One region of the Salinicoccus jeotgali genome, then DNA from elsewhere that is predicted to be linked to it. Evidence: riboswitches for the same ligand, from Rfam matches in the RefSeq annotation. Region 1 holds a riboswitch; each other region holds the start of a gene.

Region 1 (4,181 bases):
GCCTCTTCAGTTTCTTCTTTTTCACTTGTTTCAGCATTCTCTGCACTTTCCTCGCTGTCATCTGAAACGGCATCTTTGGAACCACCGCATGCTGTCAGGAGAACTGCAAATGCCAGCAGGCTAAAAAACAATAGATATTTTTTCATGATTAATTCCTACTTTCCAAATGTATTTATAATGATGGCTATCTTTTATCCACAGTTTTGGCGGTGAAATCCCCAATGAACTGGATGATAAAAACGATCGCCAATATTATTATCGTTGCGACCAGAGTGACATCACTCTGGCTTCTAGTGAAACCGACCATGTAGGCAAGGTTGCCCAGCCCGCCGGCTCCGATGACTCCTGCAATGGCAGTGGAACCGACCAGCATGATCGCTGTGACTGTGATTCCTGATATCAAAGCCGGCAGAGATTCCGGCAGGAGCACTTTCCTGATGATTGTCCAAGTGCTTGCCCCCATGGACTCCGCTGCTTCAATTACACCTTTGTCAATCTCTTTCAGCGCTATTTCCACAAGCCTTGCATAGAAGGGGGACGCTCCAATGATCAACGCCGGCAGGGCACCTTGGGAGCCCATGATGGTACCCATCAACACTTTAGTGAATGGTATCAGCAATATGATTAATATTATGAACGGTATAGCCCTGAACAAATTGACGAGGAAAGCCGTTACGCCATAAATTGGTGCACTTGCTGCATGCTCTTTCTTGGATGACAAGAATAGGATGATGCCTAGGATCAGGCCGAAGACAAAGGTGAACGCGGTTGAAACTATCGTCATATAGAGAGTTTCCTGTGTAGCCGTCCACACATTCCCCCATCTGACATTCTCAAAAGAAATCATTTCCTGGAATGCTGTCACAAAATCCGTCATTGTTGCTCCACCTCCACTGTTACATCGTGCTCAGCAAGCTCCTCACCAAGAAATCCCAACTTCTCTTCATCTACTTCTATGGCAACGTAGAGGTGACCGTAGGATTCGTTATTGGTCCGTTTGATGTTGCCAGATAATATATTCAAGTCCAAGTTGTATTTTTTGATGACTTGGGAAACGATAGGCGCCTTGGACTGGGACCCGACAAATCCAAGCTTCAAAATCTTGGAAGCTGGGAACATCTCTTTTACCTCTTCAAAAGACAGTGCTGATTCTTCGTCATTGATATCGTCTTTAACAAATCGTTTCGTCACGCTATGTTCAGGGTTCTGGAATAATTTTATAATCGGGCCTGTTTCAACTACCTTACCGTTTTCCATGACAGCACCTCTATCACAGATTTTACGGATCACATGCATTTCATGGGTAATCAGAACAATAGTCAAGTCCATTTCATCCCGAATTCTGACCAGCAGCTCAAGCACCTCATCTGTCGTTTCCGGATCGAGCGCGCTTGTCGCCTCATCACACAGCAGCACTTCCGGACGGTTAGATAATGCACGGGCAATCCCCACCCGTTGCTTCTGGCCCCCAGACAACTGGCTCGGATGATTGTCTTCACGTCCTGTCAGTCCGACCAAAGCAATCAGTTCGGCGACTCTCTTCTCACGCTCCTTTTTTGGCACACCGGCAATTTCAAGCGGAAAACTGATGTTCTCGGCGACCGTCCTCGACCAGAGAAGATTGAAATGCTGAAAAATCATAGAAACTTTCTGACGTTTTCTCCGAAGTGCAGGGCGTGTCATCGAGGTGAGGGCATCTCCACTGATCACCACATCGCCTGAAGTTGGCTGCTCCAGGCCGTTGAGCAGCCGGATCAGTGTGGACTTCCCAGCCCCAGAGTAGCCTATCACCCCAAATATCTCGCCCTGACGGACATGCAGATCTACCCCATCCACTGCTTTTATATCTGCGGCTTTAGTCTTAAATGTCTTGGTCGCTTTTTTTATGTCTATCATCATGCTCCACTCCTGCCTATAAAAATAAGAAAGCCTACTCAAAAAATGAGTAGGCTTCTGGTATGATCCGCAGCCTCTCATCTTCGATCCTAAGATCTAGTGAATTAGCACCTTGTCATAATGACGGTTGCCGTGGCTTCATAGGGCACTTCCCTCCACCACTCTTGATAAGAGTCTTGTTATTCGATTGTTAACCATAATAGCACCAGTCGGTCTAGACGTCAACAAAAAATTCTTCTAATTTTTCAGTTAAATGGGGGACGGATTGAAATGCATAGATTTCTTCCTTCAACTCCCCATTTTTAAAAAGGAGAAGTGCTGGTGCAGAGCGGATCTGATATCTTTCAATCAATTCTTTTTCATAATTCAGATCCACTGCTGTATAGGAAAAACTTTTCATCTCCGCTACTACGTCCAGCATCTTTTCAGCAATCCTGCAATTGGCGCAAATTGGCGCGTAGCAGTAAAGGATGAAAGTGTCTTCAGCTTGAATATGACTGATTATATCGATTTTTTCGGAGGATTTCTTCATTTTCGAACTTACCTTTCATGAGCAGTCTTTCATCGACGTAAAATCCATGATGGGCGAGCAGCATCGCCAGATAATCGAGCGGACACCGGCTCACTTCACCATAATTCGAATCTATATAAACGTGCGTGCCCTCGCTAATATGCCTTTTGAACCACTGCCTGATCTTTCTTCCTTCGTTGTCTGAATCGGTCAGTATATAGACATCAGAGCCATTCGATTCTTCCAGAATGTCATCCAATTTGGAGATTCCCATGGTACCATGCGTACATATTATATGTACAGGTTCCACAAGTACTTCCTTGATGCGGTGCTTATCTGTTTTTCCCTCTACAATGAGTATTTTATCAGAAACATGCACAGCCATCACCTCTGGTTCATGATAGGTTTTAAAAAAACTCTGGACATTGTCCAGAGTTCAAGTGTTCTATGCGTCCACCATTTCATCATAAGCATCCGCATCCATCAGCTTATCGACCTGTGAATCGTCGGAAAGTTCGACAACAAGCATCCAGGCCTCTTCATAAGGAGATTCATTGACGAGTTCAGGGCTATCTTCCAGCTCTTCATTTATTTTTACTACTGTACCACTTACCGGTGCATATAATTCAGATACAGTCTTAACTGATTCTACGCTACCGAATGATTCCCCAACTGTAATATCGTCACCCTCAGCAGGAAGCTCGACGAATACGATGTCCCCGAGTTCTGATTGTGCAAACTCAGTGATGCCGAGTGTTACTTTGCCCTCTTCCACCTTGACCCATTCGTGGTCTTCTGAATACTTGAATTCTTTTGGTGATGCCACAATAAAAACCTCCTTTTTCTTATACATATATATATTCTCACATACTTTGCCATTTAAGCAAGGTTAATCATCCATGTCAAAAGTTCTCCTATACTCTGCCTCTTTAAAACCAAGCAGGATGGTTTCTTCACGATAGAGTAATGGTCGTTTTATGAGCAGCCCGTCCGCCTCCAGCAAGCTAAGCTTCTCATCGTCGGATAAAGTATCAAGGCGCGTCTTAAGATTCAACTCCTTGAATTTTTTCCCACGTGAATTAAAGAATTCGTTCAAACTTTTACCGGATTTCTCAGCCATCTCCGATATTTTTTCTCCAGATGGTGGATTTTTCACGAGATTGATGTCCTCAAAAGGGATATCATTCTCTTTCAAGAAGTTTTTGGCCTTACGGCAAGTCGTACATTTTGGATATCCATACAATATAGTCATCAATTTCCTCCAATAGTTCAATTATAAGATATTTCATTCAAATTTTCCATGGATGTTGGGGTCTGGCATAATTTCATATTATAAAAAAAGATGGTAGACTGAAACATATCGATATATAAAGGAGTATGATTATGAAGCCGATTACTGCATACGATGATTACAGCCAAAAAATTCAAGGTGATGATAAGATCATCATCAAGTTTTTCGCGGACTGGTGTCCGGACTGCACGCGTATGAATATGTTCATCGACCCTATCTTGGAAGAATACAATCACATTGATTGGTATGAGCTGAATCGGGATGATGTGCCTGAAGCTGCAGATGAAAATGATGTCATGGGGATTCCGAGCCTGCTCGTTTTTCAAAATGGCAAGAAGCTCGCCCACCTGCATTCTGCAGATGCCAAGTCGCCTGAATCCGTCCAGGAATTCCTGAAATCAAATATATAATCAAGTAAAGTGCCCTTCCGAGGCACTTTTTTTATTTACCTTCCTCAAACAACCTAAGGTTTTCCTTCAGATC
Region 2 (4,181 bases), 650 kb from region 1:
GGCAGTCAGATTGTCGCCCAGTTCCAGAGCATCGTTTCGCGGATTACCTCACCGCTGGATTCCGTGGTCATCTCTACGACGAAATTCAATGCAGGTACCGCAAAAAATATAATCCCTGATAGCGCGATGCTTGAGGGCAGTGTCCGTACTATAGACGGAAATACACGGGAGCTGGTTAAAGAGCGGATGGAAAAAGCCATCGAAGGAGTTTGCAGCATGTACAATGCGACTTTTAATTTTGCCTTCAACTATGGGTATTCTGCTGTCATCAATAACCATGATATGACAGACCGGGTCAGGGAGATTGCAGTGGCGGAATTCGGTGATGCCATCTTTGAATACCCGATGGCCATGGGCGGAGAAGATTTCTCGGCCTTCTCACAGAAGATTCCAGGGACATATGCCTTCATTGGAGCGGGCAACCGCGAGAAGGATATGGAATACCCCCACCACCACCCCAAGTTCGGCATCGATGAAGACAGTTTCAGCGATGGGGTCAAAATGATGGTCCTTGTCGCCTTGAACATGGGCAAACACTAAAATAAAGCACCCCCTCCATGCGCTGATGACGCATGGAGGGGGTGCTTCAGTTACTTCAGGCATTCAATTTCTTCGGAAAGCCGATGGCGATGGCTATAATGCCTGAAATGAGCAGCATCGCTGGATAGATGGCGAACGGTATAAGGGCGATTGGGGAAATGCTGGCCAGTCCGGCCGCCGCAAGCATCTGGGCACCATAGGGGATGACGCCCTGAAATGCTGAGGCGAAGATGTCCAGGATGCTGGCGGATTTCCTGCGGTCGACACCATACTCATCAGCAATGTCGCGGGCGAGGGGCCCTGTGATGATGATTGAGATCGTATTATTGGCCGTACTCAGGTCGGTGACGCTGACCAGGGTGGCAATACCGAACTCAGCTCCGCGCCTGGTATGGATCCTTTTTGTAATGAAGTGGAGCAGATAGTCGATTCCACCGTAGTGCTGGATAAGTGCGATAAGGCCACCGATCAATATCGTGATGACGGCAATCTCCTGCATGTTGCCGATACCCTCGCCGGCGGCAGCTATCAGGGAAGTCACTGTATAGGCTCCGTCGGCAAGGCCGACTATTCCGGCAAACACTATACCGCTCAAAAGGACAAGCAGTACATTGACGCCTATCAGCGCGATGATAAGGACGAGAAGATACGGCAACACCTTCAGTAGACTGTAGTCTCCATCACTTCCAGCGGCTGCAGATTGGCCGGATGAAATGAACCATAGTATGATCATCGTAATTATGGCCCCGGGCAGGACGATCAGGAAGTTCGTTTTGAATTTGTCGACCATCTTCACTTCCTGGGATTGGGTCGAGACGATGGTCGTGTCGGAGATGATGGACAGATTATCCCCAAACATCGCCCCGCCTATAACCGTCGCTACAGTCAATGCCAAGGCGAGATCGGTCTGTCCCGCAATGCCAACGGCGATCGGGACCAGAGCGGCAACCGTACCGGTTGACGTACCCATTGAGATGGAGATGAAGCAGGAGATCACGAACAGGCCGACGAGCAGAAGGCTACTTGGCAGGAAGGCCAGCCCGAGGTTGACAGTCGAGTCGACGGCCCCCATATTCTCTGCAACTTGTGAAAAAGCGCCGGCAAGCAGGAAGATGATGACCATCAGCATGATGTTCTCCTGACCGGCACCTCGGGTGAGCACGGCAATCTTATCATTCAGGCGTTCTTTTGGTTTGAGCAGCATGGCCGCTATGATGGCGATGATCACCGCGACGGTGATCGGCATGGCGTAGAAGTCTTGCGCCACGATGCCGGTTCCAAGGAAAAGCAGTACGAAAATGAGCAGCGGCAATAGTGCGAGGGGATTGCCCCGGGTATTTTTCATCATGATTTATCACTCCATATGGTTGATGGTTTGAGAAAATAAAAAGGCCCTCTACATATAGAAGAAGAGGGCGATGATATCTCTTCTTATCTTTCAAGCATGACGCTTCTGGAATTGGCACAGACCCTTGGGTGTTGCCGAGGCTTCAAAGGGCCAGTCCCTCCACCTCTCTGGATAAGAAATTTCTCGATTTAATTTTAATCCACTCTACCTTCTTTTAGTTGGAGTGTCAATAGTGTGCGGCTGATGCCTCACGATGGGCCTGCGGCCTTTATCGTCTGTTTTTGATGAGCTGTCTGTTCTTTTCTTTGAATATATCGTTATGGGAAGAGACCATGCCTTCTGCTGGTGCGTCGGATTGAAGGAATTTCTTAGCATGATTCGCAGCTTGTGCCGCCTCTGTAAAGCATCCTGCAATGAGGTGTACTTTATCGTCGTAGGTGATCTGGTCGCCACATGCAAATAATCCCGCTACAGGTGTATCGACGATGTCATCAGTCAATATCATCTGGTGGTCGTTTAATGGAATTTCTCCACCCAGTGCATCGAGGAATGTGCAGTTCGATTCATATCCATGGCTGACCAGGACATCGTCGACATCAATCGTGAGGCCATTGGACAGGCGGACAGCGTCGATTTCCTCTGTTGTCTCATCAGGGATGAGGGCGTCGATCTGGCATTGTGGACACATATGGAGGTTTTCTTTCTTATGGAGGGAGGCGATCATCGCCTCGTGCCCCTTCATTTCCTCGCTCCGGTAGACCAGGGTGACGGATGATGCGATATTGCACAGTGCTTCTGCCCAATCTATGGCAGTGTTGCCGGCGCCAGAGATGAGGATGTCACGCCCCCTGAAGCGGTCAAGGCGTTTGACTGTATAGTGGAGGTTGCTGAATCCACCGGACTCCGTGCCTTCAACTGTAAGTTTGACGGGCGAGAAGATGCCCCGGCCAGAAGCGACGATGAGCGTACGGCTGAATAGCGGTCCTTTGTCTGTAGCCACCTCAAAATAATCCTCATGTTGGTGGATTGCTTCACATGTCGTCGACACATGGATGTCCGGATCAAAAGTCTTTGCCTGATCTATCATCTGTTGGCGGATCTGTTCGGCAGGCGCAGGCGCCACACCTCCGATATCCCACACCATCTTTTCCGGATAGATGTTGAGCTTCCCTCCGAGTTCAGGGTGATGGTCAATGAGCTGTACGCTCATACCGCGCAATCCTGCATAGAAGCTGGCATATAATCCAGCTGGCCCGCCTCCGATTATGAGTGTGTCGGAAATTTTCATAATATTTCACCCTTGATTGTTGAAATTTGCTTCTTGGTCATTTATTATAAAGTCATTGAGAATGATTATCAATCTTCAATGCTTAAAAATTTGATATGGGCAGGTATATATATGAAGAAAAGACTTGGATTACTCATGGTTTTCATAGTAATGCTGATGGCAGCATGCGGAAGCGGGGACGATGCTTCCTCAGAGTCAGCCTCTAATGGAGAAACATCTGACGCGAAAGAAGAAACTTCAGAATCCGGCGCAGAGGGTAAAGAGATGGTTTCCTATACGACCGATGCGGGAGAAGAGATTGAAATACCTGAAGATCCACAGCGCATCGTCGTTTTGGCGACAAGTTATTTCGGTAACTTGATGCAGATGGATGCAAATGTAGTGGGTGTACATTCGCGCGTTACGGAAAGTGAAGTGCTGAAACCTTATACTGAAGATATAGAACTGGTCGAGGAGGGGAACGTCGAGCAGGTCATGAGCCTCAATCCCGACCTGATCATCGCCTTCAACTCAGATCAGAACCTCGATAAACTAAAATCCGTGGCACCGACGATTCCGATCGACTATGCCAAGTGGAACTATCTGGATATCCATAAGGAGTTGGCTGACATTACAGGCAACGAGGATAAGGCCGAGCAATGGATGGAAGAATGGGATTCTAAAACGGAGGAAGCCCGACAGAAAGTTGAAGAAGCCGTGCCTGAAGGTGCCACCGCCACAGTCATGGAACAGTTTGCCAAAGATATCTATGTATATGGTACAAACTGGGGACGCGGTACAGAAATCATCTACCAGGAGCTCGGCATGGAAGTCCCTGAAGCGGTCCAGGAAGAAGTGGTGGAGACAGGCTGGAAAAAGATATCAGCTGAAGAAGTGGAGAAATATGCAGGAGATTATATATTTGTCGGAACGGGGGATTCGGGCGCAGATAATGCATACCGCGAAACAGAAGTGTGGAATAATCTCGACGCCGTTCAAAATGACCAGGTGATCGAATTCGATTCT
Region 3 (4,181 bases), 510 kb from region 1:
GCATCCGGTATGCCGACTGCGAGGTTGATCAGTGGGAGGGGACCGGATGGTACCTCTCCAGCCATAGCCGTCTTAAAATAGCTGTCGGGAATACTTGAGAGTAGTTTGTTCATCTTCATTCTCCTTCTGGTTTATCGAATCCTTTGAACTGCTCGTCTATCGTCTGTTTAAAGTGTTCCGACTCAACTGCATTGATGAGGTCCTCTGCCATTTTGCTGTCTTTATCTGAAGCATTTACGACAATCTGATTCCTGTAATTCTCATTCATATCTTCAAGCTGGAGCGCATCGGCCAGATCCATTCCGCTTGCTAGCGCAAAGTTCCCCGGCACGAGCGATAATCCGATCTGATCGACACTTCTAGGCAGCTGCCCTGAATCCTGGTAGACGAATTCCAGATTTTTATTGTTCTTTAATATATCCTTCTCTTCTATCGCAAGTAGATTTGCGTCTTCTGCAACTTCAATCAGACCAGCATCCATAAGCGTCTGGAATCCCCTTGAAGAATTGACGGGATCCAGAGGCAACGCCACTTCACTGCCGTTTTCTATTTCATCCAATGAATCATACTCGCTGGAATAGAGTCCCATAGGTGCAGTCGGCACTTGGATGAGATTATGGAAATCCGTACCGTTCTCCTTATTGAAGTCAGCCATGAACGATTTGTTCTGATAAAGATTCGCATCCAGATCTCCATTATTTAAAGCATTATTCGGTTGGATGTAGTCGGTGTACTCAACAATCTCCACCGTGTAGCCCTGTTCTTCCAAGGCCGGTTTCAATGCAAAGTTCACCATATCACTGTAGGGGCCGGTGGAAGCGCCGATGGTGATCACTTCCCCCTCCCCTTCGTAGAGCAGTGCGCTGCTTCCTATAATGACTGCAAGTGTTGAAGCAAGGAATATCAATATCCCACGCATATCAGTTCCTCTCCTCTCTTTGGCTCAAATAGTCCCCGATTATCTGGATGAGTTGGACAATTATAATCAGAATGACGACAGTCGCAATCATCGTCACGGTGTCATAGCGGTAATATCCGTATCGTATCGCAAGATCTCCGATTCCACCCCCGCCGACGACCCCTGCTGTGGCACTGAAGGCGACAATGGTGATGATCGTCAGCGTAATCGCCTGGGTGATGCCCCGCTTCGCTTCCGGGACCAACACATCCGTAATGATCAGCCAGAGTGATGCGCCTCCGGCAATGCTTGCTTCAATCACGCCTTTATCCACTCCATTGAAGCTTGTCTCCACCAGTCTGGCAAATAGCGGGATGGCCGCCAAGGAAAGGGCCACGCTCGCAAATACCGGCCCGTGGGAGCTGTTTGTCAGCCAAGTCGCAATCGGCATGATCGCTACAATCAATATGATGAAAGGGAACGACCGGATCACGTTCGTCAACGCCCCTAAAAACTGGTTCAGTGGTTTTATCCTATAGAGCAACGGATTCGCAGTCACATACAGCAATATACCGAGCGGGAGTCCAAGCAGCACCGCAAAGAATATGGATATCGAGACCATCAGGGTCGTTTCGAGCAATGCCCGGTATAACAGCGGTGTAATTTCAATCAATCTTTCCATATATCTCAGCCCTCTCTATTCCTTTTGAGTCGTCGATGAATTGCTTCAGTCTGGCGATTTCTTCCTGTCTGCCTTTAATGTGGAGCATCAGAAATCCAAGGGGCATATCCTGGATGTATTCGATGCGCCCGTTCAAGATGCTTATATCGCAATCAAAGTGGCGGTAGAGCTGATTGACATAATTCGCTTCTGCATGTTCATTCAAGAATTTGATGGTGATCACTTCAGATTCACTATTCAGTTCAATATGCGGCGGGATGGTGAAATCGTATATATCCTGAACAAACCCCTTCGTCACCTTATGCTCCGGGTGGCTGAAGACTGCGTAGACATCATCCATCTCCACGATTTCCCCTGCCGTCATCACACCTACTCGGTCAGCAACCTCTTTTATGACCTCCATCTCATGGGTGATCAATACAATGGTGATCCCGAACTCCTTATTGATCTTCTTAAGCAGTTTCAAAATTGTTTTTGTCGTATCAGGATCGAGTGCGCTCGTCGCTTCGTCACATAAAAGCACTTCAGGCTCATTGGCCAGCGCCCGCGCAATGCCGACACGCTGCTTCTGTCCCCCACTCAAATTTTTGGGGTAGCTGTCCATCTTGTCGCTCAAGCCCACAAGCGACAATAACTCTTCAATGCGCGACGGCACTTTCTTCTTATCATAACTGCTCGCCTTCAACACAAATTCTATGTTCTGGTATACAGTTTTAGTTTCAATCAGATTGAACTGCTGGAAGATCATCCCGATCTTCTGCCGTTTTGCACGCAAGTCTCGCTCTGCCAACTTGCCCAAATCCGTACCATTAACATTGATGTTGCCGGTAGTCGGCTGTTCCAACAAATTGATCAGGCGCAACAGAGTACTTTTCCCTGCGCCACTAAAGCCAATCAGACCGAAGATCTCACCCTCACGAATGGAGAGCGTCGTCTTTTTCAGAGCTTCTATCCTTTTTCCTTTAACGAAATATTCTTTAGAGACATCGGTAATTTCAATAGCCACGCCACCACATCCTTTTTATATTAAAAACAAAAAGCCATCTGCTAAATGCAAATGGCTTAAAGATATCTATCTGCCAAGCATCCGCTTGTAGGATTTAGCACAGTACCATAATAGCCTGTTGCTGAAGCTTCAAAGGGCCCAATCCCTCCACTTCTCTGGATAAATGTATTTAATTGAGTGAATATCACTTTACTCGAGATTATTAGAATTGTCAATATATTAATAATACTTGAATTATAATTTAAAAATTTATAGAAATCATGATATTGATAATCTCAAACCAAGAAGACTTCTAAACAGGGTGATGTCATCACCCTGTTTTACTCACAAATATGATATCTAGATTCTAAATAACATATAGAATCTATCAAAGGATTATGGAACTACCATTATTTAAGAAATATTGCGTAGCATCATCTGAATAACATCCTTATTATGTAAAACTTAACTCCCCATCATACTATTCGATCCTTAGTTAAAATTACCAATTTGATGTGTAGTAAAGAGTGAATCGATTATAATCTATAAATTTAGCGTGATAAAATCAGATGCAGCTTGATTAATGTGGTTATGATAAATCTTGTCATATTCGTATGAACCGAAAAATGGCCCCTTATGAATAGGGAGCAAAACCTCAGCTTTTTCGGGATTGTATCTAATCTCATTTAGTAAAACATATAACTTACTAGCAACTTTTAATTCAATTTTTACTTTCCCACAGTTGTCTAAGGAAAAATTATCTACAAAATAGCCTTGAAGAGCGTTAAATTTCCTATAATAACTATATTCTATAAATTCTTTTGTTTCATTATCTTCAAGATATAAATACATATCCAAACCCATTTTTCCATCCCCTTCTACCTATTTAATGACATTCATCTCTTTCAAGCTAATATATTTTCCAGACCCAATGATTATATGGTCTAAAAAGTCGACGCCGATCATTTCCCCACACTCATACAAACGTTTTGTAACCTCGATATCTTCTCTCGAAGGCGAAGGGTCACCACTAGGATGATTATGTACACATATTATCGCGGCAGCGCTCCTCTTTATTGCTTCTTTATATACCTCCCTAGGATGTACTATCGAAGTGTTCAAAGACCCTTTAAACATAGTTTCTTGGTGAATAATCATATTTTTGGTTGATAAATACAAAACTACAAAGTGCTCTTGTTGATAATACCTCATTTTTTCCATAAGCAGTTTACTAACATCATCTGGGCTTTTTATGTAAAGATCTTCCTCTAATGAATGTGTATGCATTCTTATTGCTAGTTCAATAACTGCTAATATTGTTATTGCTTTTGCTTCCCCAATACCTTTAATGCTGATTAACTCCTGATAGGTAAGTTCACGCAGTTCACGAACAGATTTCATATCCTTTATGATTTTGTTTGCAATTCCAATACTAGACTCCTCTTTGTGGCCGGTATTGATGATTATCCCAAGCAATTCTTGGTTGGTAAGCTTGTCAGGTCCATAAATCATCAGTCGTTCTCTTGGTTTATCCGAAAAGTGCATCTCTTTAATTAACATTCTTATAGGAAGCCTCCAAAATATATAGAATTCAAATCATCATATAACAAAAATGA

Evidence for each region. A riboswitch is a leader RNA that binds a small molecule or an ion and turns the genes downstream of it on or off. The one in region 1 is predicted to bind S-adenosylmethionine.
Region 2: it holds a riboswitch for S-adenosylmethionine, as region 1 does, so the genes downstream of both, ACZ43I_RS10695 (Na+/H+ antiporter NhaC family protein) here and ACZ43I_RS02240 (methionine ABC transporter ATP-binding protein) in region 1, are expected to answer to the same signal.
Region 3: it holds a riboswitch for S-adenosylmethionine, as region 1 does, so the genes downstream of both, ACZ43I_RS04750 (methionine ABC transporter ATP-binding protein) here and ACZ43I_RS02240 (methionine ABC transporter ATP-binding protein) in region 1, are expected to answer to the same signal.

What each region holds. Positions count from the first base shown of each region.
Region 1 is NZ_AP043830.1:437,823-442,003, reverse strand. Features, by position in the region: gene ACZ43I_RS02250 (MetQ/NlpA family ABC transporter substrate-binding protein) at 1-146, opposite strand, end outside; gene ACZ43I_RS02245 (methionine ABC transporter permease) at 185-877, opposite strand; gene ACZ43I_RS02240 (methionine ABC transporter ATP-binding protein) at 874-1,896, opposite strand; SAM riboswitch class I at 1,971-2,070, opposite strand; gene ACZ43I_RS02235 (thioredoxin family protein) at 2,111-2,428, opposite strand; gene ACZ43I_RS02230 (toprim domain-containing protein) at 2,379-2,792, opposite strand; gene gcvH (glycine cleavage system protein GcvH) at 2,853-3,260, opposite strand; gene ACZ43I_RS02220 (Spx/MgsR family RNA polymerase-binding regulatory protein) at 3,297-3,659, opposite strand; gene ACZ43I_RS02215 (thioredoxin family protein) at 3,791-4,108, shown strand; gene aroD (type I 3-dehydroquinate dehydratase) at 4,140-4,181, opposite strand, start outside.
Region 2 is NZ_AP043830.1:2,070,164-2,074,344, reverse strand. Features, by position in the region: gene ACZ43I_RS10700 (M20 metallopeptidase family protein) at 1-540, shown strand, start outside; gene ACZ43I_RS10695 (Na+/H+ antiporter NhaC family protein) at 596-1,888, opposite strand; SAM riboswitch class I at 1,969-2,066, opposite strand; gene ACZ43I_RS10690 (NAD(P)/FAD-dependent oxidoreductase) at 2,157-3,176, opposite strand; gene ACZ43I_RS10685 (ABC transporter substrate-binding protein) at 3,288-4,181, shown strand, end outside.
Region 3 is NZ_AP043830.1:946,815-950,995, reverse strand. Features, by position in the region: gene ACZ43I_RS04765 (aminotransferase class I/II-fold pyridoxal phosphate-dependent enzyme) at 1-119, opposite strand, end outside; gene ACZ43I_RS04760 (MetQ/NlpA family ABC transporter substrate-binding protein) at 116-919, opposite strand; gene ACZ43I_RS04755 (methionine ABC transporter permease) at 921-1,580, opposite strand; gene ACZ43I_RS04750 (methionine ABC transporter ATP-binding protein) at 1,564-2,586, opposite strand; SAM riboswitch class I at 2,650-2,752, opposite strand; gene ACZ43I_RS04745 (hypothetical protein) at 3,109-3,429, opposite strand; gene radC (RadC family protein) at 3,448-4,125, opposite strand; gene ACZ43I_RS04735 (prepilin peptidase) at 4,128-4,181, opposite strand, start outside.